DNA from 4 places in the Staphylococcus sp. 231237_7MaSpsaltlick genome. Region 3 is predicted to be linked to each of the others. Evidence: riboswitches for the same ligand, from Rfam matches in the RefSeq annotation. Region 3 holds a riboswitch; each other region holds the start of a gene.
What was found. A riboswitch is a leader RNA that binds a small molecule or an ion and turns the genes downstream of it on or off. The one in region 3 is predicted to bind thiamine pyrophosphate.
Positions count from the first base shown of each region.

Region 1: linked by a shared signal. The riboswitch ahead of ACF91D_RS09235 (thiamine phosphate synthase) and the one ahead of ACF91D_RS28705 (3-oxoacyl-ACP reductase) in region 3 are both predicted to bind thiamine pyrophosphate.
Region 2: linked by a shared signal. The riboswitch ahead of tenA (thiaminase II) and the one ahead of ACF91D_RS28705 (3-oxoacyl-ACP reductase) in region 3 are both predicted to bind thiamine pyrophosphate.
Region 4: linked by a shared signal. The riboswitch ahead of tenA (thiaminase II) and the one ahead of ACF91D_RS28705 (3-oxoacyl-ACP reductase) in region 3 are both predicted to bind thiamine pyrophosphate.

Region 1 is NZ_JBICNX010000004.1:143,620-151,371, forward strand. It holds gene ACF91D_RS09205 (MarR family winged helix-turn-helix transcriptional regulator) at 1-140, shown strand, start outside; gene ACF91D_RS09210 (DUF4064 domain-containing protein) at 516-1,010, shown strand; partial or broken gene ACF91D_RS09215 (hypothetical protein) at 1,251-1,337, shown strand; gene ACF91D_RS09220 (AEC family transporter) at 1,778-2,701, shown strand; gene ACF91D_RS09225 (antibiotic biosynthesis monooxygenase family protein) at 2,915-3,235, opposite strand; gene xylB (xylulokinase) at 3,414-4,904, shown strand; TPP riboswitch at 5,067-5,176, shown strand; gene ACF91D_RS09235 (thiamine phosphate synthase) at 5,251-5,835, shown strand; gene ACF91D_RS09240 (NAD(P)/FAD-dependent oxidoreductase) at 5,828-6,946, shown strand; gene thiS (sulfur carrier protein ThiS) at 6,930-7,130, shown strand; gene ACF91D_RS09250 (thiazole synthase) at 7,132-7,752, shown strand, end outside.
Region 2 is NZ_JBICNX010000016.1:20,938-28,689, forward strand. It holds gene ACF91D_RS22255 (HD domain-containing protein) at 1-66, shown strand, start outside; gene yidC (membrane protein insertase YidC) at 184-1,053, opposite strand; gene thiE (thiamine phosphate synthase) at 1,141-1,779, opposite strand; gene thiM (hydroxyethylthiazole kinase) at 1,782-2,570, opposite strand; gene thiD (bifunctional hydroxymethylpyrimidine kinase/phosphomethylpyrimidine kinase) at 2,563-3,384, opposite strand; gene tenA (thiaminase II) at 3,386-4,066, opposite strand; TPP riboswitch at 4,142-4,240, opposite strand; gene ACF91D_RS22285 (transglycosylase family protein) at 4,492-5,196, opposite strand; gene ACF91D_RS22290 (single-stranded DNA-binding protein) at 5,623-6,042, opposite strand; gene ACF91D_RS22295 (YwpF-like family protein) at 6,233-6,673, shown strand; gene fabZ (3-hydroxyacyl-ACP dehydratase FabZ) at 6,720-7,157, opposite strand; gene murA (UDP-N-acetylglucosamine 1-carboxyvinyltransferase) at 7,215-7,752, opposite strand, start outside.
Region 3 is NZ_JBICNX010000045.1:889-8,640, reverse strand. It holds gene ACF91D_RS28730 (YfhO family protein) at 1-448, shown strand, start outside; gene rplS (50S ribosomal protein L19) at 767-1,117, opposite strand; gene trmD (tRNA (guanosine(37)-N1)-methyltransferase TrmD) at 1,221-1,958, opposite strand; gene rimM (ribosome maturation factor RimM) at 1,958-2,464, opposite strand; gene rpsP (30S ribosomal protein S16) at 2,857-3,123, opposite strand; TPP riboswitch at 3,343-3,444, shown strand; gene ACF91D_RS28705 (3-oxoacyl-ACP reductase) at 3,554-4,306, shown strand; gene ACF91D_RS28700 (LLM class flavin-dependent oxidoreductase) at 4,329-5,627, shown strand; gene ffh (signal recognition particle protein) at 5,988-7,355, opposite strand; gene ACF91D_RS28690 (putative DNA-binding protein) at 7,394-7,729, opposite strand; partial or broken gene ftsY (signal recognition particle-docking protein FtsY) at 7,716-7,752, opposite strand, start outside.
Region 4 is NZ_JBICNX010000017.1:63,774-71,525, forward strand. It holds gene ACF91D_RS23005 (F0F1 ATP synthase subunit epsilon) at 1-108, shown strand, start outside; gene ACF91D_RS23010 (DUF1146 family protein) at 326-559, shown strand; gene murA (UDP-N-acetylglucosamine 1-carboxyvinyltransferase) at 671-1,936, shown strand; gene fabZ (3-hydroxyacyl-ACP dehydratase FabZ) at 1,988-2,428, shown strand; gene ACF91D_RS23025 (YwpF-like family protein) at 2,490-2,939, opposite strand; gene ACF91D_RS23030 (single-stranded DNA-binding protein) at 3,130-3,549, shown strand; gene ACF91D_RS23035 (transglycosylase family protein) at 4,004-4,696, shown strand; TPP riboswitch at 4,817-4,915, shown strand; gene tenA (thiaminase II) at 5,002-5,691, shown strand; gene thiD (bifunctional hydroxymethylpyrimidine kinase/phosphomethylpyrimidine kinase) at 5,684-6,505, shown strand; gene thiM (hydroxyethylthiazole kinase) at 6,498-7,286, shown strand; gene thiE (thiamine phosphate synthase) at 7,289-7,752, shown strand, end outside.

The DNA.
Region 1 (7,752 bases), on a different contig from region 3:
TACAAGAGGCAACTACGAAGATGACTAAAGCTGTAAAGGAACGTATCGGTGACAAATTCACATTAGAAGAGGTAGAACACTTTGTCGATCAATTATATATGATCGAGAATGCATTTAGTGAGCGTAAGCATAAAGCATAGTAAATCAAACATTTTTAAGACAAGCTATGGAGCAATTTATGATGATAGATTGCTCCATAGCTATTTTTATAAGCATAGCTATAGGGTGTTGAGTATTGTAAGCGAGACACCTGAAGGAGTATGGAAGTGTCGAGACCAAAGCTCGACCTATCCCCCTAAGTAATACGCAACATAAATCTACGAAAACAGGCGCAATAGTGCGTTTATTTACTTAATAAATAGTAAGTAATGACGAATTATCGGAGATGTGAAATAGACTTCTAGTTTAGAGATTAGTATACTTGAATTAAAGCGTTTTGAATTTTAAATAGCTTATAATTTTGTATTATGTCTTTTTTTGAAATAATTAAATATGGATGTAGGAGGTATTTTATAATGAAAAGAACTGCAGAAAAAATACTCGCTTGGATTGGAGTTGCTTTACAAATTATTGGCGTTATATTTATCGGATTTATGTTCCCTTTAGTCGGTACTGATGACTTTAAACAATCTGCAATTAACGCAATGCAACAAGAAGATCCAACGATTACAACGACAAATGCCAATGATGGTATGAATATGTTAGTAGGCATGTTAGGAATCGGTTTAATTTATGCCATTGTAGTGTTAATCATTGCTTTGATTGGTGCAATCTTGATAGGTAAGAAACCTAAAGCAGCAGCAATTTTATTAATTATTGCCGGGGTTCTATCGCTATTAGGAAATTGGATAAACGCAATTTTATGGATTGTTGCCGCAATTATGCTATTAGTTAAAAAGCCTAAACAACCGAATCACTATAATCACACAGCAACAACAGAAAGTAATGATGATTTGTCATCTTTTGAGTCTCTTAATAAAAAAGATTCAGATAATGACTACAAGTATTAAAGTATTTATTTAGCAATAGTATTATCAAACGTTAAACAGAATCAGTCGCGTTTAACGACTCATATCAAGTGACTTAAAGTTATTAAATGGGCTATGATTAACTTATTCATTGTGGTATTACTCAATGAAACCGTGGGGGAGCAAAATGAAAAAAATGACATTTCGGTCGTGTATTGTAACTGACTGTAGCGTCATTTTTATATTGATCATTACACAGTTTTAAATGAGGTGAGACAAATGATGGTATTAGTAATGCTATCACCCCTTCTAGTAGTTGGTTTTATAGTGATGGCAATTTTAGAAGAGAAAAAAAGAAACCGTAAGAAATAATTTATGGTAATTATATAAATGAAATGCTGCATTTAGAAACTGATATCAGTTTTTTAGATGCAGTTTTTTTATTGATTATACTGTTACTTAGTACATCTATTATTTTGACAGTAATCACAAAGCTTATAATAAATTAAAGGTTAACTAGTGGGAATTGATGGTTATCATGAGGGGGGTAACACTGAGGGTTGTCTAACGTGAGACATGCGAGATACTCAATAAATGTTGCTATATCAATGTTTTAGAGTTATGGGAAATGAATAATAATGTCGATGCATTATTTAGTAAATGTTTTACATGAAACATTTTTCAAATTATTGAGAAGTAATATGTATATATTAATTGGTTTTGTCCGGTCAAATTTATGGTTATTAGGTTCCCTTTTTATTACAAACGTAACTATCTCATGTATAATTTTAAGCAAAGGGGGTTATGTTGTGAGTGAAATGTTATATATTTTAGAAACGGTATTATTGCCTATTTTTATTATGATAATTTTAGGATTTATACTGCAGCATAAATTTGATTTAGATTTAAACACTTTAGCAAAGTTAAATATTTATGTATTTGTACCTGGATTTATTTTTGTTAAATTCTATAAGACCCACTTTGCTTTGAGTTTATTATTTTACATAGTTGTATTTTTTGTATTATACATAATTGTTTTATATATCATTGGGCGATTACTTGCTAAATTTTCAAAAGGTGACAAAGGGGAAGTAACTACTTTGACTAACAGTGTACTCTTTTTTAATTCTGGAAATTATGGTGTCCCGGTAAATGATCTTGTATTTAAAGGGGATCCACTAGCAATGTCTGTTCAGGTATTGGTGTTATCCATGCAAAATATCTTTACCTTTTCATACGGTGTGTTCGCAATTCAATCATTGCGCATCGGAAAGTTAAAGGCACTATTGGGTTACTTTAAAATGCCTGTACTTTATGCCTTATTATTAGCAATCATCTTGAATTATGCGCATGTTCCCATCCCTAAGTTTATCTGGACACCTGCAAATTACGTGGCAGACGCTATGATTGCGATTGCTTTGTTGATGTTAGGTGCACAAATTGCGAGAATTAAATTTAACTTTAAATGGTCTGCAGCATATGCCTTTATTTTTGTAAGACTAGTAATGGGACCAATTATTGCCTGGGGAATTATTGAATTAATGGGACTTGAGGGTGTGATTGCTCAAGCGTTATTCATCACTTCTGCGATGCCAACGTCTGTCAATAGTTCTGTGATAGCCCAAGAATATGATAATCACCCAGAGTTAGCAGCTGAAATTGTCTTTTTATCCACTTTATTAAGTTCTGTGACAGTTGTTGTAGTCATCTACTGCTCAAAGTTATTATTTTAAACTGAATTAATAAACGCATATGCAGTGGATTTATGCTGAATATGCAGTGTTCAAGAAATACTTAAACATGATCTAACATAGGAATATGTATGAAAAAATGGAGTAGTATCAGTAAATCGATTTGTCCAATCGACAGCTGTACTGCTCCATTTCTTTATATCTAAAGCATATGTTTAAGTACAACTTTAGATATTATATTAAAATGCTATAAATTTAAAATTCTACGACAGAATATTGTTTTAATACTTTTTTGAATGGACTTGGTTCACTTTCGCCGCTTTTAATTTTTTTATTCATTTCTTTATGTTCTTCGACGTGTTCAGGCCTTGCTACCCAAGTTTGGAAATCTTTTTTCTCTTGCCACTTACTAACAATGACATATTCAACTTCATCAGCCTTTGATTTCGTCCACACTTCAGCATCAATGAGCCCTTTAACGTTGTCGTTTAATTCAGCTAAATTCTTTTTGGCTTTATTGTATAATCTATCTTCATTTTCTTTATTTGTAGAAAATGCGACTTCTGTAATAAACATGTATTTCCTCCTAAAGTTAAATATTTATTAATGCTAGCACTTTTAAATTTTTTTCTCTAGTAATTTTAGTTGAATTTGATTTTTTATTTAAACGTGTTATAAATATGTCGTATAAAAAATTAAAACGTATAACATGCTATTTTTTATCAAAAAAACACTTTGAAAAGGGACGATGCGCGTGATTGATGCAGTATTAGGAATTGATATAGGCACTGGTTCTGTAAAGGCTATAGCTGTAAGTAGGCAAGGAAAGGTCATACAAACTGTGAGCGAACATTTAAAAATGATTCAACCTCAAGCTGGATATAATGAACAACGACCTGATGATTGGGTATGTGCGACGATTCAGTGTATTAAAAAAATACTACAAGATCCGGAAATGGCGAATGTTAAGGTACATGGCATATCATTATCTGGTCAAATGCACAGTCTTGTAATACTTGATCAACACAATCAACCTATTCGTAATGCAATCTTATGGAACGATACTAGAACGACTGAACAATGCGTAGAAATAAGGCAGGAATTGGGGGACTATGTGTTAGAAAATCCTGTTTTAGAAGGGTTTACGTTAACGAAATTATTATGGATTAAAGCAAATGAACCTGAAAACTGGGCGCAAATTGCTAAATTTTTATTACCCAAAGATTATGTTAGATATAAATTGACGGGCAATCTTCATATGGAGTATTCGGATGCATCGAGCACTTTGCTCTTAGATCCTGTGCTAGAAACGTGGTCGAAAGAATTGGCCGCGCACTTTACTGTAGATCACATACTTCCGAACCTGGTGGCATCAGAGGATTTTGTTGGCTATGTAACTCCAGAATTAGCTCGGAAATTAGGATTGAAAGAGGATGTAGCTGTCTTTGCTGGTGGAGGAGATAATGCTTGTGGTGCCTTAGGGGCAGGTGTTATCAAAGACGAACAAACGCTATGTAGTATTGGGACTTCTGGTGTTGTATTAAGTTGTGATAGTAATGCAAAGACCCATTATCGACATAATTTGCACTTTTTCAAACATGTTATCCCTAATCAATCCTATGTGATGGGTGTCACGCTTGCTGCGGGTGATAGTCTCAATTGGTTGCGTAGTAATATCTTGTCTGATGTATCATATGAGCAAATTTTTCAAGAGGCAAGCGCAGCGGATATAGGGAGTAATGGTTTGTTATTTACGCCTTATTTATCAGGTGAGCGGACACCTCATGGAGATTCGAGTATACGTGGTAGCTTTATCGGGCTAAGTGCATTGCACACTAGGGGGGATATGGCACGTGCAGTAATAGAGGGTATCACCTATTCCTTGTATGAGTCCATTTGTCTATTAAGAGCAAAGGGTAAGGCAATATCAGAGGTGGTGGCCATTGGTGGAGGCGCTAAAAATGATTTTTGGTTACAACTGCAAGCAGATATGTTTAATGCTGAGGTAAAGCGATTGAAATATGAGGAAGGGCCATGTATGGGGGCGGCCATACTCGCTATTAAAGGCCTAAATTGGTATAACAATTTAGATGCTATCATGGAGTCATTTATCTGTTTTGAGCAAGTATTCTATCCGAATCAGAACAACCACGAACAATATCAACAATACTTTGAGGTGTATAAAAAAATATATACACAAACGCGTGAATTGACTTCAAGTTTGTTGTCATTATCAAAAAAATAAAAATTTGTTGCTTGAAAATTAAATTTGAAAACTATAGCATAGAGTTAACTTATAATTTATCAAGTGAATTAAGTTGAACTTGAAAATAAATACATAATGAGTTAAGTTTAAATTAATTATATATGTCATTTACATGTGACGTATGCAAGTTTAAAATTTCATAGAAACCACTGGAAGTGCCTTTATTAAAGGCTGAGACCGATGTAGTGACATAGGGATTCCTTGAACCTGATCCAGTTTGTACTGGCGTAGGAAAGTGGCGTTATAAACAATTAGTATTCGTTCATTCAACGTTATTTTTCTACACAGAAAAATAACGTTTTTTTATTTATTAGAGGTGAAAGGCATGTTTGTAGCGATAACAGCAGATAAATATTTAGCAAGAAAGGATATAATGCATTATTTAGCTATTGAAGCACATATTGATTATTTGATTGTTAGAACTCCAATGTCATCAGACGAATTGGTTGATTGGATTAATATGTTGCTACAGTACCAATTTCCTAAAGAAAAAGTAATTATTCATGAAAATATAGATGTTTTAAATCGTTGTGCTTTAACCGCGATTCATTTTAAAGAACATAATAATCAAGATTTATTTTTTAAGCAGCGCTTTCCACATATTCAGGTGAGCAAGTCAACGCATCATAGTAGGATGGTTGCTGAGGCAGCGCAACGTGGTTTAGATTTTGTCTTGTTTAGTCATATTTTTGAAACGAAATCCAAGCCAGGCATAACACCACGGACAACTGACGAAATTAATGCGGCATTACAATATGATATTCCAGTGGTCGCGTTAGGTGGCATCAATCATCGAACAATTGCTCAGTTGCCAAATGGCTTTGATGGTATTGCGGGCATCTCACTTTTTGAAAAAGATAATGTTGCACATTTAGATCAATTGAAGGAGGTGTGGCATGCATATGTATGATGTCATCATTATTGGTTCGGGTGTTATGGGCATGTCGGTAGCGAGAGCATTGAGTGAACATTCGGTCCATGTAGCTATAATTGATCGAGATATACCTGGCATGCATGCCTCGTATAAGGCTGGTGGGATGTTAGGTGCACAAAATGAATTCACCCAAGAATCAGCGCTCTATCATATCGCCCGTAAATCACAACAAATGTTTCCAACACTAGCAAGTGAATTATTGGATGAAGTCGCTTTAGATATTGAATATTTAAACAGTGGCTTAATTAAAATAAACGCCTCGAAAGCTGATGCGCATGACATTCAAGTGCAGTATCAATTTTTAAAGCAATATAACGACCAGATTGAGTTACTAACGGATTCAAGATTAAGTGAATTGACCAACGATAAGGTTATGAACAATGGCAAACAAGCGATGTATATACCGGACGATCATCAAGTCAATGCTAATCGATATACGAAAGCACTGCTTGAGTCTATAAAAAGACGGAACGTGGAACGTTGTTATCATACGGAAGTGCATCATATTGAATCACTTAAACAAGGTTACAAAGTGAAGACACAGAATGGTTCGTTTTATGGGAAAAAGGTTATCGTCGCTGGTGGTGCATGGAGTGGTAGGTTAGTGTCACCCCACTTACAATCGCATAATGTTACAGGTGTCAAAGGTGAAGCGTTACTCGTAGAACACCCAACATTGAATTTGAATACAACGTTATTTATGACGAATGGTTGCTATATCATTCCAAAGTTACAACACCGTTACATGATTGGTGCTACAAGTTACTTTGATGATTACTCTGTCGGAGTGTCGTCGGTAGGAAGAGATTGGCTCTTACATCAAGCATCGACGATTGTACCTCAATTAAAAGATAGTCAGATGCTACATGAATGGTCCGGAATACGACCTTATAGTAAAGAAGAACGTCCAGTTATGGATGAGGTGGCGCAAGATTTGTTTGTTATCACAGGGCATTATCGCAATGGAATCTTATTATCGCCATATATTGGTGCTTTGATGTGTGAATGGTTATTAACTGGGCAACGTCCAGAAGATTTACAAGATTTTAGAATTGAGAGGAGTGTTGACAATGCAATGCATTATTAACGGTGACAGCTTTAAATTTAGCAAAGAGTTAAATATTCAAGAATTGATTCAAGAAATGGGATTAGATGAAAATCGAATCATCGTTGAACACAATGAAGAATTGATTCAACGACAACAGTTTCCTGTTCAAGTGGTAAGAGATCAAGATTGTTTAGAATTATTAGAGTTTGTAGGAGGCGGATAGGATGATTGAAATTGGTAAATTCAAATTAAATTCGAGACTATTATTAGGTACTGGCAAATTTGAGAATGAGGATATACAACAACAAGCGATACAAGCGTCAGAAACTGAGGTGTTAACATTTGCAGTACGTCGAATGAACCTTTATGACAAAGATTTACCTAACCCACTTGCTCAAGTAGATTTATCAAATTTTGTGACCTTCCCTAATACTGCAGGAGCAAAAACTGCACAAGAAGCGGTACGTATTGCTGAAATTGCGAATCATGCTGGTGTATGTGACATGATTAAAGTTGAGGTGATTGGAGATGATGAAACACTGTTACCTGATCCAATTGAGACTTATGAAGCTTGTAAAATATTATTGGAAAAAGGTTATACAGTATGCCCATATATTTCTAATGATGTCGTGTTAGCTAAACGATTAGAGGAATTAGGTGTCCATGCGATTATGCCGTTAGCTTCTCCAATAGGAACGGGTAGAGGCATTAACAACCCATTGAATTTAAGATATATAATAGAACGTACAAATGTACCGGTGATTGTAGATGCTGGAATTGGTTCTCCAAAAGATGCTTGTCATGCAATGGAACTAGGCGCTGATGCAATATTATTAAATACGGCG
Region 2 (7,752 bases), on a different contig from region 3:
ATCGCACAACAACGCCATAAATATATGGAGCAATTTGTCGAACAATTTTTTAGTGAATGGTACTAGTTGTAACATTAAATTTAAACAATCAAAAAGCTTTCCAAATCAAAAAGCAACCCGAACTAATTAACTATTAGTCCGAGTTGCTTTTTATATCTAGGAACCTAATTCCTGGTGCTTACTTTATTTCTTTTTGTTTTTCTTAGATACTACTTGTGTATTTTTACCTTTACCAGCTGAATCTGCTTTGTTTTTCTCCATTGCTTCAATCATCGGTGCCACTTCTTTTTTAGCAAGTTTTGAATAGTACATATTCGCTACTTGTGTTTGTACAATCAAGAATGCCGCACTGACGGACCAATATAAACCTAACGCAGATGCAGAGCTCAATGCAATCCACACAATCATTATAGGTGAGATGACCATCATCATATAACCCATTTGACGTTGTTCGTTTGGCATACTCTTACTTGAAACATACGCTTGTAAGAAGTATAAAATACCTGCAATAATTGTAATCCAAATATCTGGTTGGGCTAAATTAAACCATAAAAAGTTAGGATGTTCAGTAAAACCTCCACTTGAAGGGTATTTTAATACGAAGAATAATCCCATAATAATCGGCATTTGGATTAAGATTGGTAAACAACCTAACATGCTCTTCATAGGGTTCATATCATATTTTTTATAAACTTCCATCATTTCTTGGTTTGCTGCCATTTTCTCTTCTTGCGTACGTGAACGTTTAACCTTTTCTTGAATTGCATCAATATCTGGTTTTGCAATCTTCATTTTTTCACGCATCATGTGACTGTTTTTATAGTTTGATAACATGAATGGCAATAATACTACACGAATCGCCAATACAAGTACTATGATTGCTAGACCATAGTCATTATTAAAACTAGTTCCTAACCAATGTATAACTTTGTCCATCGGCTCTACGAACGTGTTATAGAAAAATCCATCTCTATTTCCAGGTTTTGAATAGTCACAGCCTGCTAAAAAGACCATTACACCTAATAATAAAGGGAGTAGCGCTTTCTTCTTCATTTTTCCACCTCTAATGATATATTCACATAGAATTTATTTTATCATATTAGAAGGGAAGTAGAAAACAAAAAAAGAAATTTTTATACTTTAATCAACATTTTGTAAAAATTGTCTAACTGTCTTACTTACATTAGCGCTTTTACTAATTGCAGAAATGATTGATACACCATCAGCTCCAGCTTGAATTATTTCTTTAGTATTATCAACCGTGATACCACCTATTGCAACGAGTGGAAAATCATCAATATAGCTGCGTAATTTAGGTATCATTTCGGGACCTACTGGTAAGTTCGCATCCTTTTTAGAATTAGTAGCATACATAGGTCCAACGCCGATATAATCAACATAAGTTAAATCAGATTGTTGATATTCATTAACATCACTAATACTTAAACCAATAATTTTATTTTTAAATTTTTGTGCAAACTCCGTAACTTTCATATCATTTTGTCCTACATGAATGCCATCAGCATTAATATTTTCAGCTAATGCCACATCATCATTTACTATAAAAGGTACATTATAAGACTGACATAATTCTAATAACTGTTGGGCCATTTCACGCTTATCATTCCCAATTAAAGCGCCGTCACCCTTTTCTCTATATTGAAACATAGTTATTCCTGAATCTAATGCTATTTTCACAACTTCTTTTATTGATTTTGATGAAGGTATATCTTGCGTTCCACAAATAAAATATACTTTTAGACTATCTTTATCAAACATAGTTACACCTCTTGCCTATTACTCATTTTTAAATAGTGATCATATTTAATATGATAAAGTGCGTTTAATAACTCAACCATAAATGAACCGGGTCCGTTATTTTTTGAATTTTGTTCTGCTTGTTCTGAAGCTATATTATAAATTGATATAGCCTCTATCAACATTTCTATAGTCACTTTGTTATCTTTATTTAAAAAACTAGCAATAACTGCACCTAGTAAACAACCAGCGCCTGTTACTTTCGCAAGTAATGGTGACCCGTTAGATAATTTATAAATTTGATTGTCTTGGACTACAACATCCACTTCACCTGTTATGGCTATCGCTGTATTAAATAGATTATATGCATTTTTAGCAATAGTAATCGCATCCAAGTCTTGGTCACTATCTGTTCCTTTCATTTTCGTATCTGTATCCATCAACGCTAAAATTTCTGACGCATTACCTTTGATTACGGCAACATCAATTTCTTTTAAGAAAGTCGCACAAAAATCTTTTCTATATTGAGACGCGCCTACCGCTACAGGGTCAAAAACAATGGGTGTCCCTATTTGGTTTGCAGTTTTAGCAATCTTTAAAATGTCAGCTTCTCTAGCTTTCGTCAGTGTACCAATATTGATTAATAATGCATTCGCATAAGTCAGCATATCAACTGCTTCTTCTGGTGCTTCACTCATAGCTGGACTTGCGCCTATGCTTAATAAGCCATTGGCTGTAAAATTCTTCACTACATCATTCGTATAACAAATAACTAACGGATTGTTTTCTCTTAATAAATTCAAGCTATTCATCATCTAAACCTACTTTCTTCATATATGCGAAATGGTTTACTGGTCCTCTACCCTGACCGATTTCAGGTGTATACTTGATACTTAATGAAATAAAGGCTTTGGCTTTTTTCACGGCTTCATAAATTGATTTACCTTTCGCAAGTTCGGCAGTGATTACTGCTGAAAATGTACAACCTGTACCATGTGTATGTTTCGTTTCATAACGTGGATCCTCAAAAGTATAAACATTATCTTTGGTAAATAAGTAGTCTTTAGCTACATCTAAATCTTCAGCATGTCCACCTTTAATCACAACACCTTTACTACCAATCTCATTTATAAAAATTTCACCTGCTTTATAAATAGATGCTTCATCTTCTATGGTCAATCCAGTGATTTCTTCTGCTTCAGGTAAATTAGGTGTTGCCACTGTAGCAAAAGGTAATAAAATATTTTGCAAATCCTTTTTAGCATCGTCATCCATCAATGAATCTCCACTTTTTGCTAGCATAACTGGATCTATAACATATGGTATATTAGGATACTTTTCTAAATACCCTTGGATGACTTTCATCATATCTTTAGATGCAATCATCCCTGTTTTAATTGCATGTGGTAACTCATCATCAAAAACACTACTAAGTTGTTCAGATAACCATTGTGTTTCTAAGTTATGGATATGTTGAACGCCTTTCGTGTTTTGGGCTACAATACTTGTTACAGTGGCCATACCGTACACACCGCAAGCATGAAAAGATTTTAAATCTGCCATAACGCCCGCACCGCCAGTTGGGTCAGTACCTGCGATAGTTAAAGCGATTTTTGGTTTTTTCATTTTATTCCCCTCCATATAACCAGTCTTCTTCTATATATGACATATTAAAGAAATTACGTTCATGAATCGTACTCTGTAAAAAGCACATTTTTATTTCATGCTTTTCATCCACAGTACATGCTTCAGTTAGTTTATTCAAGAATTTGTCAAATACATCGACTAGTTCATCCATTTCAGTACTATAAAAGTCGAACCATTTTGCTAATATTGAATTTCTATTTAATTGCTTATCCTGTAAAGCACGTTGAGCAATCGCTTGATAGACGTATGGACAAGGTGCCATAGCAGCAATTGTATATGCGGCATTTTCTTTTGCATACGCATTAAAATACATGTGTTTAATGTAATGATCACCACTTGGTGGCCATACCTTTTCGCTTACAATATTATCATAATTTTCTCCAACATATTCAGCTAATATTTCATGTGCTTCTACTTCACCTTCAACAATAAACTGAATTTGTTCCACTAAAAATTTCACGTCTTCTAGTTTATTCACTTTTGGAATAAGCAATGCATATATATTTGCAAATTCTTTTAGATATGATGCGTCAGCACGCAAGTAAAATTTCGTTGCATCAATGGGTAAATCTCCTTGCAACATCCCTTGAATAAATGGATCATTATAAATATCATCTATGATATGTTGAGACTCTTTTTTTAACGCTTCTGAAAATAACAAATGATTTCCTCCTATAAATAAAAACTACATTCCAACTAGGAATGTAGTTAATTAATAGAAAGGTATAGCAATTTAACTATAATTAAACTACTTTCCTACGTTGGTATTAACCAAATCAGGTTGTAAGGGTCTGACTTAAATCATCTCAGCCTAAAGGCTCCCCTAGTAGATTTTATATATTGTATTTATTTAAAACATATCAAAGTACGCTAGCTATTGCAATAAAATGGTTTATATATAGCCGTGAACATTGAAGTCTATTTCGCTAAAATAATCTCGTTGAATTAATCCATTTCTTACAGGAAATCCAATTATTTTTAACTTTATAAAATACAACAGCTTATAATCTAAACGATAAAAAAGCCCACGACATTTATTTATGTCATGGACTTCTAAAAATTAAAATTCATTTCATTACTGTTATATTATGCAGTAACCCATTGTGAAGCGCCAACTTCATCATATAATTTTTGAGCTGCAGCGTCTTGTACTGCTTCTGGTGCATTAGCAGCTGGTTGACCTTGATATTCAGATGGTGCTACTGAATCCCATGTGCTTTGTAAGAATTGGAATTTACCTGAAGCACCTGATGATGGGTTTGTAGCATGAATATCGCCACCTGATTCACGTTGTGCGATTTGTTGTAAGTGTGCATTCACGCCTGATGAACCTTCTGAAGCTTCACTTGAGCTTGATTCGTTTGAACTAGCAGAAGATTGTGAAGTTGCTTCTTGTTGTGGTTGTTGTGTAGTTTCTTGTTGAGGTGCAGCTTCTTGTGCTGGTTGTTCTGATCCAGCTTGAGTTGGTTGAGCTTGCTCTTCTTGTACATTATTATTTGTAGTTTGCTCTACTGACGTATTTGACCCTTCACCTGAAGCATCACCGTAGTTCCAGCTGAAGTTTTCACCGTCTGAAGTAAAGTTAAAGTCTTTGTTATTGTATGTGAAATTAATATCATACGCACCTTCTTGAACTGGTGCTTCATTTAATGATTCTGGATTAGTTAGTGCTTGTTGCGCTAATTGAGCTTTGTCGACACCTTGTTCAGAAGCGTCAGCAGAATTTCCTGCTGCAAAGCCTGTTACTCCAAGTCCGACTGCTAAAGTTGATGCGATTACTGTTTTTTTCATTGTAAAAAAGTCCTCCTATAAGGTAAATAAGTTATTTATGATTAATTTGCAAGTACAACTATAACATTCATAAAACCATTGTAGGTTACAGTGAAGTGAAAAAATCTATAGTTTCTTTACGATTAAATTACATATAAATATATTTTGAAATTAATTTTTTTCTGTTTAAATACTACTGTGAAAGTTTTTTGGAATATACCCTCGTTATACTATATGTAATAATATTGTAATTTATCTGATTATTCTGTGTAATCAAGATGTTTTATACAATTTTCCATCTTCTCTCAAAGCTTTTTAAATTTAAAAAGCTACCCCTCTATGACGCTTACATTAAGAGGGATAGCCTGAAGAAGTATAATTGATAGTAGGATTTAATGTATATAGATTTGGGTGGGTTAATTTTGAGGTAGGTTTAAATTGGGAGTATTATACAATTTCGTATATATCATTATCTCGTAAAGTTATTTCTTTATTTGAATTATGAACTTGCTCTATAGGGAATATTTCACGTAATTCATTAACTTCATCTTTGTTTCTTGGAGACATAAATTTAATAGTTTCAATAAAAAGTTCTGATACAAAATGCATCTGCCCTTCTTTTTCATATTTTCTTGATTGCATTCGACCAGTGATTCCCACTAGTGATCCTTTATTTAAATATAGTTCGATATTATTAGCTATTTTACCAACAGCCTTACAATATAAATAATCACAGATGGTGTTTTGTTCTTGATCTCTATAATTTCTTGTTATTGCTACACACATTGTAGCTAACTTACTCCCCTCCTTTTCGTAAATTTTAGGGTCTTTGGTTAATCTCCCTACTATGACAATGTTGTTAATCATATGTCACCTCCTTTATAACTTTATACTAATCATTTTCAAATTACAGGTCAAAATGCATTAATGCTAGAATTTAAAAGTGAATTCACACTAAATTCTACAAAATTCACCTCTACTATTTAAAATTACGTTATAATGATTGTATAAATGAAATAATTGTAGAATTTAAATTTATTAAATGGATGTGAGAACGATGAAATCATTTAAAGCTGTTCGATTTCAAATCGTATCAGAAAGTGGTGGCGTTACTGAATACGAATTAGAAGATGGCGTTATAATTAATAAAGAAAATAGCGGCACTGGCTGGTTATTAGAAATTGTTATATCCGATTTTCATTATGAGACAATGAAAGCTTATATGGAAGATGAAACGTTATTAGATATACGTGTTGTTATTACTCGTCCTGCAAATGATCCAGCGCTCTTTGATGCAACTATTAAAAATATCAGTAGGCTAGAACATTCCATTTCTGTCGTTTTTGAATGTCATATTTATACACTTAGACAAGTTTATGCCGAAAGCTTATTAGAGCAGTTAATTGATGAAGGATTAACCGGTGAAGAATTGAAGAAATCATTTAATCGAATGATGCAATCGAAGCCACGTCTAAAAGATGAAAAATTAGAAAAATAAAAAACCTCAAGGCTGGTGTGTAATACACCTAAACCTTGAGATTTTTTTATTTAGCTTGAATGGCAAATGTTAATTCACAACTACAAGCCAATTGACCATCTACTGTAGCCTTAGCGTTACCTTTACCAATAGGTCCACGCATTTTTGTAATTTCAACTTCTAATCTTAATGTATCACCGGGAGTTACTTGTTTCTTAAATCTACATTTATCTATACCGGCAAATAGTGCTAATTTTCCTTTGTTCTCTTCGCTATTTAAGATAGCTACAGCACCTGTTTGAGCTAGGGCTTCTGTTATCAACACACCAGGCATAACCGCATAATCAGGAAAATGGCCTTGGAAAAATGGTTCATTTCCAGAAACTTGTTTAATTGCGACGCAACGTTCGCCCGCTTCGTATTCAACAACTCGATCGATTAATAAAAAAGGTTGTCTATGTGGTATAATTTCTTTTATTTCATTATAATCAAAAATTGTTTCCATTATTTATTTCCTCCAAATCTTCTTCCGTTGCAATTCATAAATTACCGTAACCTAAATTTAAACGTCTATACGTCTGATATCTGCGCCTAAAGCATTTAACTTACCATGCAAATCAACATAACCTCTGTCTAAATGTTTTAATTCTGTAACTTGGGTTTTGCCATCTGCTACTAAACCAGCTAAAATCAATGCAGCTGCAGCACGTAAGTCTGTTGCTTTTACTTGTGCTCCTTGCAACTCACTTTTTCCTTCTATTTTAGCGCTTCTACCTTCAACTGTAATTTTAGCGTTCATACGCTTAAACTCGCCTACATGCATAAATCTATTTTCAAATACAGTTTCAGTAACTACTTTATGCCCTTCAGCTGTAAGTAATAACGCCATCATTTGAGATTGCATATCAGTAGGAAAGCCAGGATGTGGTAATGTTTTGATATCTACTGGTTTCAATTCATCTTCAACAGTCACTCGAATCGCATCATCTTGATAGTCTAAATTAACACCCATTTCCTCTAATTTATATACCAAGCTTGTCATATGCTCTTTAATCGCGCCATTAACTAAAACGTCACCACGAGTAATTGCACCAGCAATT
Region 3 (7,752 bases):
TAAATATCGTCGCTTTGTAACGCCTGTAACTATGAGATTTAAAGCTGATCAAGACTTGAAAATAAGAATGCCTAAAGGTACATATCGACTCGATGTAAAGGGCATATATGGTGAAGATTATCGTACCTTAAAGCGTGCGGCGCGTTCATTAGATAAAGTGGCTGTAAAACAAACACGAAACGGCTACACGATACGACATAATGCAAATAAAGATGGATATGTAGTACTACCTATTGCATATAGTCAAGGCATGCAGGCCAAATCAGGATCACAAGCGTTACCAGTCAAAAAAGGTAATGGGATTATGACCGTTATACCGGTTAACAAAGGTCAATCAACTATTAAATTAACCTATACCCCTCCACACACAATGCTATTAATAATACTTAGCATACTTGGCATTATACTTAGCATCATTTTTACTAAAATAGTATCAAAATTGAAATAAACATTTTTTGATCATTATATTGAAATAGATTAAGAGATACTTTATATTTTTTATTTAACAGACATCATCATGTAATTTAGTGTTTTTGTTTAAATTACATGATGGTGTCTTTGATTTTATAGTATTTTAGCGAGACACAGTGGAAGAACAGGTCAAGTTGAAAACTATAAGGCTAAAGCTGTTCCTTAGGAGAACAAACTAACCATACAAAGTATTAAATAAAAATAGAGGAATCTTATACAACAACTTGTACAAGATTCCTCTATATTTTCAAGTGATGCCCAGTTTGGCACACTTTTTTTATTTCTTATTTGCTGATTAACGAATTTCTTTAATTCTAGCAGCTTTACCACGTAATTCACGTAAGTAGTATAATTTAGCACGACGTACTTTACCGCGACGTTTAACTTCGATTTTTTCAATCTTTGGAGTGTGTAATGGGAATGTACGTTCCACACCAACACCTGAAGAAATTTTACGTACAGTGAAAGTTTCTGAGATACCTCCACCACGGCGCTTAATTACAACACCTTCGAATACTTGGATACGTTCACGAGTACCTTCAATGATACGTACGTGTACACGTAAAGTGTCACCTGGACGGAACGTTGGTAAATCTGTGCGTAATTGTGATTGTGTTACTGCTTCGATTAATTTGTGATTACTCATTATTTATTCTCTCCTTCAACCTATGTTCTTGCCTCGACAAAATATAGCAGCGGATCATAGTGATTTTTCGTGTATCGCACACTTAAAATATATTAGCATATCGCTAATCATTTTTCAATTCCTTTTTATATCTTTCAATAATCTCGCGGTCTTTATCTGTTAACTGATAACTCTCAAGTAAATCCGGTCGTTTTTCGTAGGTTCTAATTAGTTTTTGTTCATGACGCCACGCATCAATATGCGCATGATTTCCAGAAACTAACACGTCAGGTACGCCTAATCCTTTATACTCTCGTGGTCGGGTGTATTGTGGAAACTCTAATAAACCATCTTGAAATGAATCATCCTCATGTGATTGTTGATTTCCTAACACACCTGGTATCAATCGTACAATAGCATCAGTCATGACCATTGCTGGCAATTCACCACCAGTTAGCACATAGTCACCCATAGAAATTTCATCCGTCACTAAATGTTGACGTATACGTTCATCATACCCTTCATAGTGACCACAAATAAATACAAGATGCTCCGCTTCACTTAATTCTTGCGCGATAGCTTGGTTAAATGGACGACCTTGAGGACACATTAAAATCACACGTGTGTCTGGGGTTTTATCAATACTTTCCATTGCATTGAATACAGGTTCAGGTTTCAATACCATGCCTTGACCACCACCAAATGGATAGTCATCAACTTGACCATGTTTATTTTCAGCAAAATTTCTAAAGTTTACAGTATTTACCTGTAACACTGATTTCTCTTGAGCACGTTTTAAAATCGAATGATTCAAAACACCTTCAAACATTTCTGGAAAAAGTGTTAAAAAATCTATTTTCATTAATCTAACAATCCTTCCATTGGTGTTATTGTGATACTTCTACCTTCCACATCGACATCTTTAACCACATCAGCAATATACGGAATAAGATATTCTTTGTTACCTTTAACAACCCAAACATCGTTAGCACCTGTTTCAAATATTTCTGTCACACGTCCAATTGCAGTTCCTTCATCATCAAATACAGTACAACCTATTATATCTGAATAGAAATATTCATGTTCGGCTAATTCTATTTCATCATGATCACGTTCTTGTAATAATGTTGCACCCTTTAAATATTCTATATCATTAATATTATTAATTCCTTCAAACTTAAGCATATGCAAGCCTTTATGCATTCTGTGGCTACTAATCTTAAACGTTTCTGCTTCTTTACCCTCAGCTTGAATTAGTACAGATTCTCCAGGTTGGAATCGAGTATCTGTAAAATCTGAATGTGATTTAATCTTAATTTCACCTTTAACACCATGTGTGTTTACAAATTTACCAATTTCAACTTTCATTATTTTTCCTCCGTCATCATTACAACTATCTTCATAGGTAATGAAACTAAATAAAATTCGTAATCCATTATAACACGGATTGAGATAGCTGTAATACGTTATCGTTTAGAAGTAGTATTTACTAAAATAAATAAAAATTATTCAAGTAACTCGAACAACTAATCCAGTATTTCTTATTAGCAATCCGCTATTTTCAGGCAATAAGTTTGTTATTTCTAAGATTGAAATCACGGCTTAAATCACCCTATTTACCGTTTAGCTTTCAAATTCAATATTGACCAATAAAAAAAGATGATTTCTACTTTAGATAAAAGTAAAAATCATCTTCTAGACTATGTTATAACCTTTTAGTTCTAACATATTCAAAATAAATCAATACGTTCGATTTATTATTATTTTTGTTCGTCGAATTTTTTCAAGATACCTTCTCTTGATAAGATGTTACGTACAGTATCAGTTGGTTTTGCACCTTGTGATAACCATTTTAATGCTAATTCTTCGTCGATTTTAACTTCTGGTGCATTTACATTGTTAGGGTTGTAAGTACCGATTTGTTCGATGTTACGACCGTCACGTGGCGCACGAGCATCAGCTGCTACAATACGATAGAATGGATTTCTTTTTGAACCTAAACGTGTTAAACGTAATTTAACTGCCATTTATATTCTCTCCTTTATGTTCTTAATATTTTTATTTTCTACAAGAAATAATATTAACAGTTCTGCAGTACTTTGTAAAGAGTTTTTTCTTTACCAATATTGAATCTCTATTTTTAAACTGTGACTTTTAGTCCTTCACCTGATTTGTATTTAAATTTAAACTTTTGCACAACTTGACATGCTTTATTAAAAGCTATACATTGAAGTTAAATTAAATAACGCATGCACTAGGGGTGTTTTTTAAAACTGAGATGAGCTAAACTCAAACCCTTCGAACCTGATCTAGCTAAGACTAGCGTAGGAAAGTGTTACCAATATGATAATGAAACTGATAGTCTTTTTTGACGTATTCATATACTTTTTGATACACAACTTTCCTAGAGAGGGTTGTGTATTTTTTTATTTAATAAATCAATGATGAGGTGAATATATGACTAAAACAATTTTAATCACAGGTAGTAGCAGAGGGTTAGGTGCAACGATAGCACGAACATTAGCTACACAAGGTCATAATGTAATTATAAATTATTTTAAAAGTAAAGATTTAGCTGAACAACTCGTACGTGAAATTGGTGAATCACAGGCTATCGCTTTACCAGCAGATATTACTGATAGAAACCAAGTTGATGAAATGATTGCACATGCAACAGAACATTTTGGGCAAATAGATGCGGTCATAAATAATGCGCTCGTAGGATTTAAATTTGATCCCACAGCACAAAAAGCATTTATAGATTTAAGTTGGGAGGACTATCAACAACAACTCGACGGCACGTTAAAAGGCGCTTTCAATGTGACTCAAGCAGTCGTTAAACAATTTATCTCAAGAGAAACAGGAACTATTGTTTCGATTGGTACAAATCTTTATCAAAATCCAGTCGTACCCTACCATGAATATACTACTGCAAAAGCAGGTTTAATAGGATTCACACGAAATATCGCCGCTGAATTAGGTCAATTTGGTATTAATGCAAATGTTGTATCTGGCGGTTTACTAAAGACTACTGACGCAAGTGCAGCGACGACACAAGAAGTATTTGATCTTATTGCTCAAACCACACCATTAAGACAAGTCACATCACCTCAAGATGTAGCAAATATGGTAAGCTACCTCATTTCTGATCAAGCTAAAGGGATAACTGGTCAGAACTTTACAGTTGATGGTGGATTAACAATGAATTAAGAAATGGAGGATGAATCATCTTATGACACAAACTCGTCAACTTAACATCGGTGTATTAATTTATGGATGCGGTCATCATCATGCGGCTTGGCGTATGAGCAATTCAAGTGTTGAACGTATAGGAGATATCTCGTATTATCAATCATTAGCTCAAATTGCAGAACGTGGATTATTTGATGCGATATTTTTTGCAGATAATCAATCTTTTCCAGCACAATCACCAAGTGATATGCCCGCATTTTGGTTTGACCCTTTGGTCAATTTAGCTGCAATAGCCCAAGTTACGCAATACGTTGGATTAGTTGCAACGATTTCCAGTACCTTTGCTAATCCATATACAGCAGCTAGACAACTCTTAAGTATTGATCATATGAATAACGGACGTGCAGGTTGGAACTTAGTAACATCTATGACTGATTTAGAAGCAGCAAACCACAGTATGGAGCGTCTACCAGATCATGATACACGCTATGAAAAAGCAGACGAATTCGCTCAAGTAATGAATCTGTTGTTAGATTCGTGGACAACGGCAGATTTCTTACATAATAAAGCAGAAAATACTTTAATCAACGCGGATGCAATTCAGCCAATTCATTTTAAAGGTCATTATTTCGATGTCCAAGGACCACTAACGACACCTGGAAGTCCTCAAGGCAAACCCATTGCAATGCAAGCTGGTGCCTCAGATCAAGGTATCACCTTGGCAACTAAGTATGCAGATGCTATCTATGCAGTCGCTTGGAACCTAAAGCAAGCTACAGCATTTCGCCAAAAATTAAATAATAAATTAACATCGGTTGGAAAACCAACGAACAGCTTAAAGGTGTATCCAGGTTTAGTTACCTATGTCGGAGAAACTTATGCTGAAGCTTACGCCAAAAAACGTCAATTGGACGAGTCCTTAGCTATTGATACAGCATTAAATCAATTAAAGTTCTTTATTCGCCAAGATTGTCATAGTTGGGATTTAGACGAACCTATACCACCCTTACCGCCTGTAGAGAACTTTACAGGCCCCAAAGGTCGTTACCAAACTGTACTAGAAATTATCAATGATAAAAATCCTACACTGCGTGAATTATTGGGTTACCTTAGCGCTGGTGGCGGACATTTAACGTTGATAGGTACACCTACTCAAATCGTTGACGAAATGGAAAGATGGTTTAATGCTGGCGTTGCAGACGGTTTTAATTTAATGCCACCGGTGTTTCCTAATAGTTTAGAAGATTTCGTTGATTATATCGTACCGGAACTACAAAAACGAGGACTTTATCGCATTGAATATGAAGGAACTACATTTAGAGAAAATATTGGCCTTTAGTAAAAATTTTTTGTAACTTTAACACATTGAAATACAATGCATTCAATTAGTATAATTAACTATAATTACATTAACAAGGATACTATTGTTATTGATAACCATTGGTTCATTACCCACATTAATAATTATAATTCCATAGATAAATGAGCAATATGAATATAAAACATAAACTAAAAAACCCTTCAAAGTTATCAAATCATTGATTACCTTGAAGGGATTTCTCTTTTTCAAATTAATAGTAATATTGCGAGATTAGGTTAGTGGATTCAACTATCATCTAGCACTAACATTGCTTATAGCACTTTATTGATTGTTAAACGGTTAAATATCTTCTAGGACTAACCTACTAAGCAAATTGAATTAGAATGGTAAGTTCATACCATTTAACATATTCTCCATTTGCTTACGTTTACCTTTTTTACCTTTTCCGCCACCAGAAAATTGTTTCATCATTTTCTTCATATCATTAAATTGTTTCATCAATCTGTTCACTTCTTGTACCGAACGTCCTGAACCTTTAGCAATACGTTTCTTACGTGATACATTTAAACTATCTGGATCATTACGTTCAGCCGGTGTCATAGATTGAATAATCGCTTTAATATGGTCGATCTGTTTCTCATCCATATTTAAGTTATTGATACCTTTCATCTTGTTCATTCCAGGAATCATTTTCATAATATCGTCAAGCGGACCCAGGTTTTTGACTTGGTCTAATTGTTCCAAGAAATCCTCAAGCGTAAATGATGAAGTGCGCATTTTCTTCTCAAGATCCTTAGCTTTATCAGCATCGACATCTTGTTGAGCCTTTTCAATTAAACTTAGCACATCACCCATACCAAGTATTCTTGAAGCCATTCTTTCCGGATGGAATGGTTCCAATCCATCTAATTTTTCACTCATACCCACAAATTTAATAGGTTTTTGTGTTACAGAACGAATTGAGAGTGCTGCCCCACCACGTGTATCACCATCTAATTTAGTCAGTGTTACGCCTGTTAATTCAAGTTGCTCATCAAATGATTGCGCTACATTTACTGCGTCTTGACCTGTCATGGCATCCACAACTAACATAATTTCATTCGGTTTCGTAATTTCTTTAACATCTGTTAATTCTTGCATTAACGCTTCATCAACGTGTAAACGTCCAGCTGTATCAATAATTACAAAATCTAAATGCTCTGCTTTAGCATGTTGAATTGCATTTTCGACAATTTGTTGTGGTTTAACTTGATCTCCTTCACTATAAACAGGAATATCAATTTGCTTACCAACGGTTTGCAATTGGTCAATTGCTGCAGGTCTATAGATATCAGCTGCTACGAGTAATGGTTTTTTATTATATTTCTTTCGCATTAATAACGCTAACTTACCAGCTGTAGTTGTTTTCCCTGCACCTTGTAAACCTACCATCATAATTACTGTTGGTGGTTTATTTGCCATTGTTATCGTTGAGTTTTCCCCACCCATCAATTGAGTCAGTTCCTCTTGTACGATTTTGATTACTTGTTGACCAGGTGTTAATGACTTCATTACATCTGATCCTAAAGCTCTATCTGATACAGTTTTGATAAATTCCTTAACAACTTTAAAGTTAACATCGGCTTCTAATAACGCCAATCGCACTTCTCGCATCATAACCTTAATATCGGCTTCAGTTACTTTACCTTTGCCTCGAATCTTTTGCATTGTGTCTTGCAAGCGATCGGATAATCCTTCAAATGCCATATCAAATACCCTCCTTTTTGCTCTATATTAATTTATGCTTATTCTAAATCTTCCAAAGCTTGTATATATTGTTTAATCTTCTCAGAATCATTTACATTTAATTTCATCTGTTCATATATTTCTTGTCTTAATTCAAAATTTTTATATAAACCTAACTTTGTCTCATAATCTTCAACTAGGTCGCCAGTTCTTCTAATATTATCATACACTGCTTGTCGACTCACATCAAACGTATCAGCAATTTCACTCAACGAATAATCTTGTAAATAAAATAATTCAAGATAATTGCGTTGTTTCTTTGTCAATAGTGCTTGATAAAAATCAAACAAGTAATTCATTCTAATCGTTTTAATTAAATCATTATTTTGGCTCATCTGATCGACCTTCTACTGAACCA
Region 4 (7,752 bases), on a different contig from region 3:
AAAGCAGAGTCGCATTTAAACGATAGCAATGGTAATAGTGACATTAATAGAGCCAAACGTGCACTAGAACGCGCAAATAACCGTATTCGTGTTGCTAACTTACAATAGATTTATGAAATTGAAGTTCCTTAATTTTAAGGAGCTTCATTTTTTTTGGTGAAATTGTACACGTTAATCTATTTTAAAATGAGTAAACTACTTTAAATTCGGGAAAAATAATATAGTGTAATTTAATCGTGTATCTAATTTACTGCTTAAGTATCTTTTCAAGCTTATTTCATGTAAAATAAGTAGATAGTGAATTGAATAGTGAGGTGCAGAAATTATGGAATACATGGCACAATTTTCAATAGTTCACCTAATCTTGCATGTTATTTGTATTTGTATTGCTTATTGGGCTTTAAACGCCGTGAGGTTAGATCAGTTTTTTAAAAAGGGTTATCCCTTACAAATTCAAATCTGTATGATATTTTTAGCTATTTTATTAGGTACTGCAGTAAGTAATTTTCTTGTAGATTTATTACAATTTTCAACACAAATAAAATATTTGGCACAATAGTTCAAATACTTGTACCTTTTTTAAAATACTAGATATAATGATTTGGAAGAATCATGAATTAAATAAAATTAGATGAAAATATTTATAAGTAGTAAAGTGGAGGATTTTAAGATGGATAAGATAGAAATTAAAGGTGGAAATAGATTAACAGGGGAAGTTAAGGTATCTGGTGCAAAAAACGCGGTATTACCTATACTGACTGCATCATTACTAGCATCTGATGGTGAAAGTAAATTATTAAATGTTCCAGCATTGAGTGACGTTGAAACAATTAATAACGTACTTTCAACATTAAATGCTGAAGTATCTTATAATAAAGAAGAAGATGCTGTAACAGTTGATGCAACGAAACAGTTAAATGAAGAAGCGCCATATGAATACGTAAGTAAGATGCGTGCAAGCATCTTAGTAATGGGACCATTATTAGCGAGATTAGGACATGCTAAAGTAGCACTTCCTGGTGGCTGTGCAATTGGTTCAAGACCTATTGAGCAACATATCAAAGGCTTTGAAGAATTAGGTGCAGAAATTCATATGGATGGTGGTTTCATTTACGCGACTACTAAAGATGGTTTGAAAGGTACAACAATCCATTTAGATTTTCCTAGTGTAGGTGCTACTCAAAATATTATTATGGCTGCATCACTTGCAGAAGGTAAGACTGTGCTTGAAAATGTTGCACGTGAACCTGAAATCGTCGATCTTGCTAATTACATTAATGAAATGGGAGGAAATGTAATTGGCGCAGGAACTGACACGATTACGATTCACGGCGTTGAGAAATTACATGGAGTAGAACATTCAATTATTCCAGATAGAATCGAAGCAGGTACATTGATTATTGCTGGTGCAATTACGCGTGGTGACATTATTGTTCATGGTGCAATTAAAGAACATATGACTAGCTTATTATATAAGTTAGAAGAAATGGGTGTGGAATTAGAATATAACGGTGATTCTATTCATGTTAAAGCAGAAGGTGAGTTGAAACCTGTAGATATTAAGACACTTCCGCATCCAGGATTCCCTACTGATATGCAATCACAAATGATGGCATTACTGTTGACTGCTGAAGGTCATAAAGTAGTTACAGAAACAGTATTTGAAAACAGATTTATGCATGTTGCAGAATTTAAACGTATGAATGCACGTATTACTGTAGAAGGTAGAAGTGCTAAAATAGAAGGTAAGAGTCAACTTCAAGGTGCTCAAGTTAAAGCAACAGACTTACGTGCAGCTGCAGCACTTATCTTAGCTGGATTAGTTGCAGATGGTGTAACACAAGTTACAGAATTAAAGCACTTAGATAGAGGATATGTTGATTTACATGGTAAACTTAATGGATTAGGTGCAGATATTAAACGTACTCAAGACTAATCATAGTACGAAATGAAACAGCAATGAATATTGAGTTGGAGGAAATAAGTCATGGAAACAATTTTTGATTACAATCAAATTAAGGAAATCATCCCACATAGACAACCATTTTTATTGATTGATCGTGTTGTCGAATATGAAGAAGGTCAACGTTGCGTAGCGATAAAGCAAGTTTCAGGAAACGAACCATTTTTCCAAGGACATTTTCCAGAATATGCGGTAATGCCTGGTGTATTGATAACTGAGGCTTTGGCTCAAACAGGTGCCGTCGCAATGTTAAACAATGAAGCCAATAAAGGAAAGTTAGCTTTGTTTGCAGGTATCGATAAATGCAGATTTAAAAAGCAAGTAACTCCTGGAGACACTTTAAGATTAGAAGTGGAAATTACGAAGATGAAAGGGCCAATTGGTAAAGGTAATGCTAAAGCAACTGTAGATGGACAAGTTGCATGTAGCTGTGAACTAACATTTGCCCTACAAGATAGTAAATAATAAAAATAACCGTAAAAGTTTTATGTATGCAAATACTATAACTTTTACGGTTATTTTATTTTTATTCTTTTTCAAACTTTTCATCTTTTAATCGAGGTTTAGATTGCATCATTCTATTAAATGATTTCTTGAGTTCTTCTCCAGATAATCCTTCATCGATTAATTGTTCTAATAAGCTTTCAGCATAAACTTGTCTCAATGTATAGATATGACATTCAAAAACTACCGAAATCGACTGTGCTTGTTCCAATTTACTAATATGTTTTATCGTGGCATCAAACAATGCAGGATCATTGGCTGGACGTGTAATAACTACACGGATATCTAGTAGTGTTTCATCGTCCATATATTTTTTCATTGTTTCATAATGAAAATCTGAAATGACGATTTCAAGCAACCAGCCAGTGCCACTACTCTCTTTATTGATAATGACACCATCATCTAATTCGTATTCAGTTACACCACCATTTTCTGATACAATTTGAAATCGAACGGCTTTAAAGGTCTTCATCGTCTTCACATCCAATTATAATTTTTAAAATCTACGATATTTCTATTTATAGTAGTATTATAACGTAATTTTAATTGAGAAAGGTAATATTTATAAAAATGTGATGAATCTACTCTTAATATATTTAAATAATTGTGTTTTGACTATAAAGACCGCTTTGCATATGATAAGGCTATGAAGGAGGTGACACATGATTAATAACATTGTCATTGTCGGTAGACTGACAAAGGACCCACAAATATATGAGAAGGAGGGAAAGAAATTAGCTACGTTCTGTGTAGCTGTTAATCGGAGTTACAAAGACAAAGATCAGAATACCATTTGTGATTATTTATATTGTAAAGCATTCGGTAAACTAGCTCATAATATTGAACACTATATCAACCAAGGTTCACTAGTCGGCGTTACTGGTCAGTTACAATCTAGTAAATATGAGAAAGAAGGTCAGACACATTTTGTATCTGAAATATTTGTCGAATCAATTAAGTTCATGTCTAAACGTGCTACGAAAGAAAGTACATCACTTTATGAAACAATCCCACTAGATGCGCAACAACAATTAACCGATCAATCTGAAATAGCAAACAATAAATTATTTGAAATTGTTTAATACATCCACTTTATAACAAATAATCCCTTTTATAATCCATTCAAATTAATATACATTTAATCCTACTATTCATTATACTTTTCAGGCTATTCTTCTCTAATGATTGAAATTGAGAAGGATAGCTTTTGTCATGTTGAAAATAAAGATAATCACATTCAAATAGAGTGTAATAACACACCAAAAAACACTGTTGTGACGGTTTTTATTGACTGAATAGTCAGATAAATTACAATAATATTACGCAGTTGATAACAATCACAAACGCTTAAAAGCTTTCATAGCAATCTAAAACAGTTTAAATTCAAAAAATATATAATTTTTTTGATGTAACTAGGATGTAAAAAAGACTGTTGTTTTTTTATTTCTCTGTAACCTACAGGTATGTTTTGAATGTTATAGTTGCTTTAGCAAATTAATCATAAAACTAATTACCTTATAGGAGGAATTTTTAGAAATGAAAAAAACAGTAATTGCATCAACATTAGCAGTAGGTTTAGGAGTAACAGGCGTTGCAGCAGGAAATTCAGCAGACGCTTCAGAACAAGGTGTTAATAAAGCTGAGTTAGCGCAATTAGCTCAATCAAATCCACAACAATTAAATGAATCTCCAGTACATGAAGGTTCATATAACTATAACTTTAACTTAAACGGTGTCAACTATAACTTTGAATCAAATGGCGAAACATGGTCATGGAGTTATGGCGAAGGCGCTTCAAATAATAATTCTGGTTCAACTGAAGTTGAACAACCACAACAACAAACAACTACACAAACTGAACAACCAGCTCAAGAAGCAGCACCACAAACTGAACAAACACAACAACCACAACAAGAAGCAACAACACAACAAGCTTCAACACAACAAAGTTCAAATAGTTCAAGTAGTGAAGAATCAACTGGTTCATCAGTAAATGTAAATAGTCATTTACAACAAATCGCACAACGTGAATCAGGTGGCGATCTTAAAGCTGTAAACCCATCTTCAGGTGCAGCAGGTAAATATCAATTCTTACAAAGCACTTGGGATTCAGTAGCTCCTGATGAGTACAAAGGTGTATCTCCAACAGAAGCTCCAGAATCAGTTCAAGACGCAGCAGCAGTTAAATTATATAATACAGCTGGTGCTTCACAATGGGTAACTGCATAATATATATGAAATAAGTTATTTTAAGCTCACTCCAGACTAGGGGTGAGCTTATTTTGTGAATTGGACTTTATTGCAATGTTATAAACATTTTGTTATGTTTAAATAAATATAAAGATTAAAAAATACTACTAGGGGAGCCATATGGCTGAGATGAATAAATTCAGACCCTTACAACCTGATTTGGTTAGTACCAACGTAGGAAAGTAGTGCAATTTATAGTAGGTCATGTTTTGTTACGACTTCTATAGATTTACTACATTCCTATTGTTGGAATGTAGTTTTTTTATTATAGGAGGACTTTGATTTTGTTATTTTCAGAAGAATTAAAAGAAGCAGCTGCACCTATTTTAGATGACATATATGATGATCCATTTATCCAAGACATGCTACATGGAGAGTTGTCGTACGAGGCGACAAAATTTTATTTAAGAGCAGATGCGTCTTATTTGAAGGAGTTTGCGAATATATATGCATTGTTGATACCAAAAATGCCTGAATTGACAGATGTTAAGTTCTTAGTTGAACAAATTCAATTTATAGTAGATGGTGAAGTTGAAGCACACGAAATTCTTGCGGATTATGTGCAAGCTCCATATGATGAAATCGTTAAAGAAAAGGTTTGGCCCCCAAGTGGAGACCATTATATAAAACATATGTATTATCATGCCTTTGCTAAAGAAAATGCAGCATATACAATAGCTGCTATGGCACCTTGCCCATATGTATATCAAGTGATTGCTAATAGAGCACTTCAAGATCCAGAATTAAATACAGATTCAATTTTAAAACAATGGTTTGACTTTTACAGTACTGAAATGGATGAATTGGTTAAAGTCTTTGATGATTTAATGAATAAATTAACGGCACATGTTAGTAAAGAAGAACGAAATGAAATTAAAGAATCATTTTTACAAAGTACAATACATGAAAGAAACTTTTTTGCAATGTCTTATAATCAAGAGGCATGGTCATTTGGAGGAGATAAAGATGAATAAACCTAAAATAGCTTTGACAATAGCAGGTACAGATCCTACAGGCGGAGCAGGTGTTATGGCTGATTTGAAATCATTTCATGCATGTGGTGTTTATGGTATGGCTACAATAACAAGTATTGTTGCTCAAAATACAAAAGGCGTACAACATATTCATAATTTAGAAACAGAATGGTTAAAAGAGCAATTAGAAAGTGTCTTTGATGATGAATTGCCTCAAGCTATTAAGACAGGGATGATTGCATCTAAAGAAATGATGGAATTAATTGCACAATATTTACAAGCATATCCAGAAATTCCATATGTCATAGATCCAGTGATGCTTGCAAAAAGTGGAGATGCCTTAATGGATGACGAAGCAAAAGCAGATTTACAGAATATCTTATTACCATATGCCACTGTTGCAACACCAAATATTCCGGAAGCAGAGGAAATTGTTGGATTTAAGATTAATTCTGAAGCAGATATATATAAAGCAGGAAAGTTATTTATCGAAGAAATTGGAAGTAAAGGTGTTGTGATAAAAGGTGGACATTCTACAGATTTAACGACCGCTAAAGATTACTTATTTACCACGGAAGACGTTTATACGTTCGATTCACCGCGCTATGAAACAAAGCATACACATGGTACAGGTTGTACATTTTCAGCAGTTATTACGGCGGAATTAGCCAAAGGCAAATCAATTTATGCTGCTGTGCAAAAAGCTAAAAACTTTATAGCGTTAAGTATTAAACATACACCAGAAATCGGACAAGGTAGAGGACCAGTAAATCACTTTGCATATATGAAAGAAGTGGGATTAGATGATGAATAATTTAGATAAGATAAAAAACATACAACCATTAATTATTTGTTATACCAATGATGTTGTTAAGCATTTTACTGCAAATGGGTTGCTGAGTTTAGGGGCAAGTCCGGCAATGAGTGAAGCACCTGAAGAAGCGACAGAAATGTTATCCGTTGCACAAGCATTATTAATCAATATTGGCACAATTACTAAAGATAGAGCGAAAGATATGTTAGAAATTGCTAAAATTGCAAATAAAGTAGGCACACCTGTGATATTTGATCCAGTTGCAGTTGGCGCATCTGATTTTAGAAAACAGTTTTGTAAGCAATTTATAGAGGAAATTGATATCGCAGTCATTAAAGGCAATGCATCTGAAGTACTAGCACTAATCGATGATGAAACAACGATGAAAGGTACAGATAGTGATGTGAATTTAGATGCAATAGATATCGCACGTAAAGCACTTGATCAATTACAAACAGCGATTGTAATTACAGGTAAAGAAGATATTATAGCGCAGGATAACAAAGTGATTCAATTATCAAATGGTTCTTCATTACTGACACGTATAACTGGTGCGGGTTGTTTACTAGGTGCTATTGTAGGGGCCTTTTTAACCGAAAAGGGAAAGGTACAAATACAGCAATTAGAAGAAGCAGTTGCTATTTATAATATTGCAGCTGAAGCAGCGGAACAACTGGCAGGTCATCAAGGGCCGGCATCATTTATGACAGCATTACTAGACGCGTTATATCATATTTCATATGATGATTATTTAAAATCAAATCGTAGAACAGAGGTATAAGGATGTTTGATAAACAACAATTAAAATTATATTTTATATGTGGGACACAAGATATTCCAGAAGCAACTACGATTCAGCATGTATTAAAGGAAGCTTTAAGTGCGGGTATAACGATGTTCCAATTTAGAGAAAAGGGTGCTACAGCTCTAAGAGGGAATGATAAAGAAAAACTTGCAATAGAATTATTAGAATTATGTCGTGCTTACAATGTTCCATTTATAGTTAATGATGATATTGAACTAGCTCGTAAAATCGATGCGGATGGTGTACATGTTGGACAAGATGATCAGTCAGTTAATGTATTTGCAACTCAGTTTCAAGATAAAATTATTGGTTTGAGCATAGGTGATGAAGATGAATATCAACAATCTGACCTTACACATGTTGATTATATTGGTGTTGGTCCGATGTATCAAACCTCATCTAAAAAGGATGCTAATGCACCGGTAGGTCCTTCAATGATACC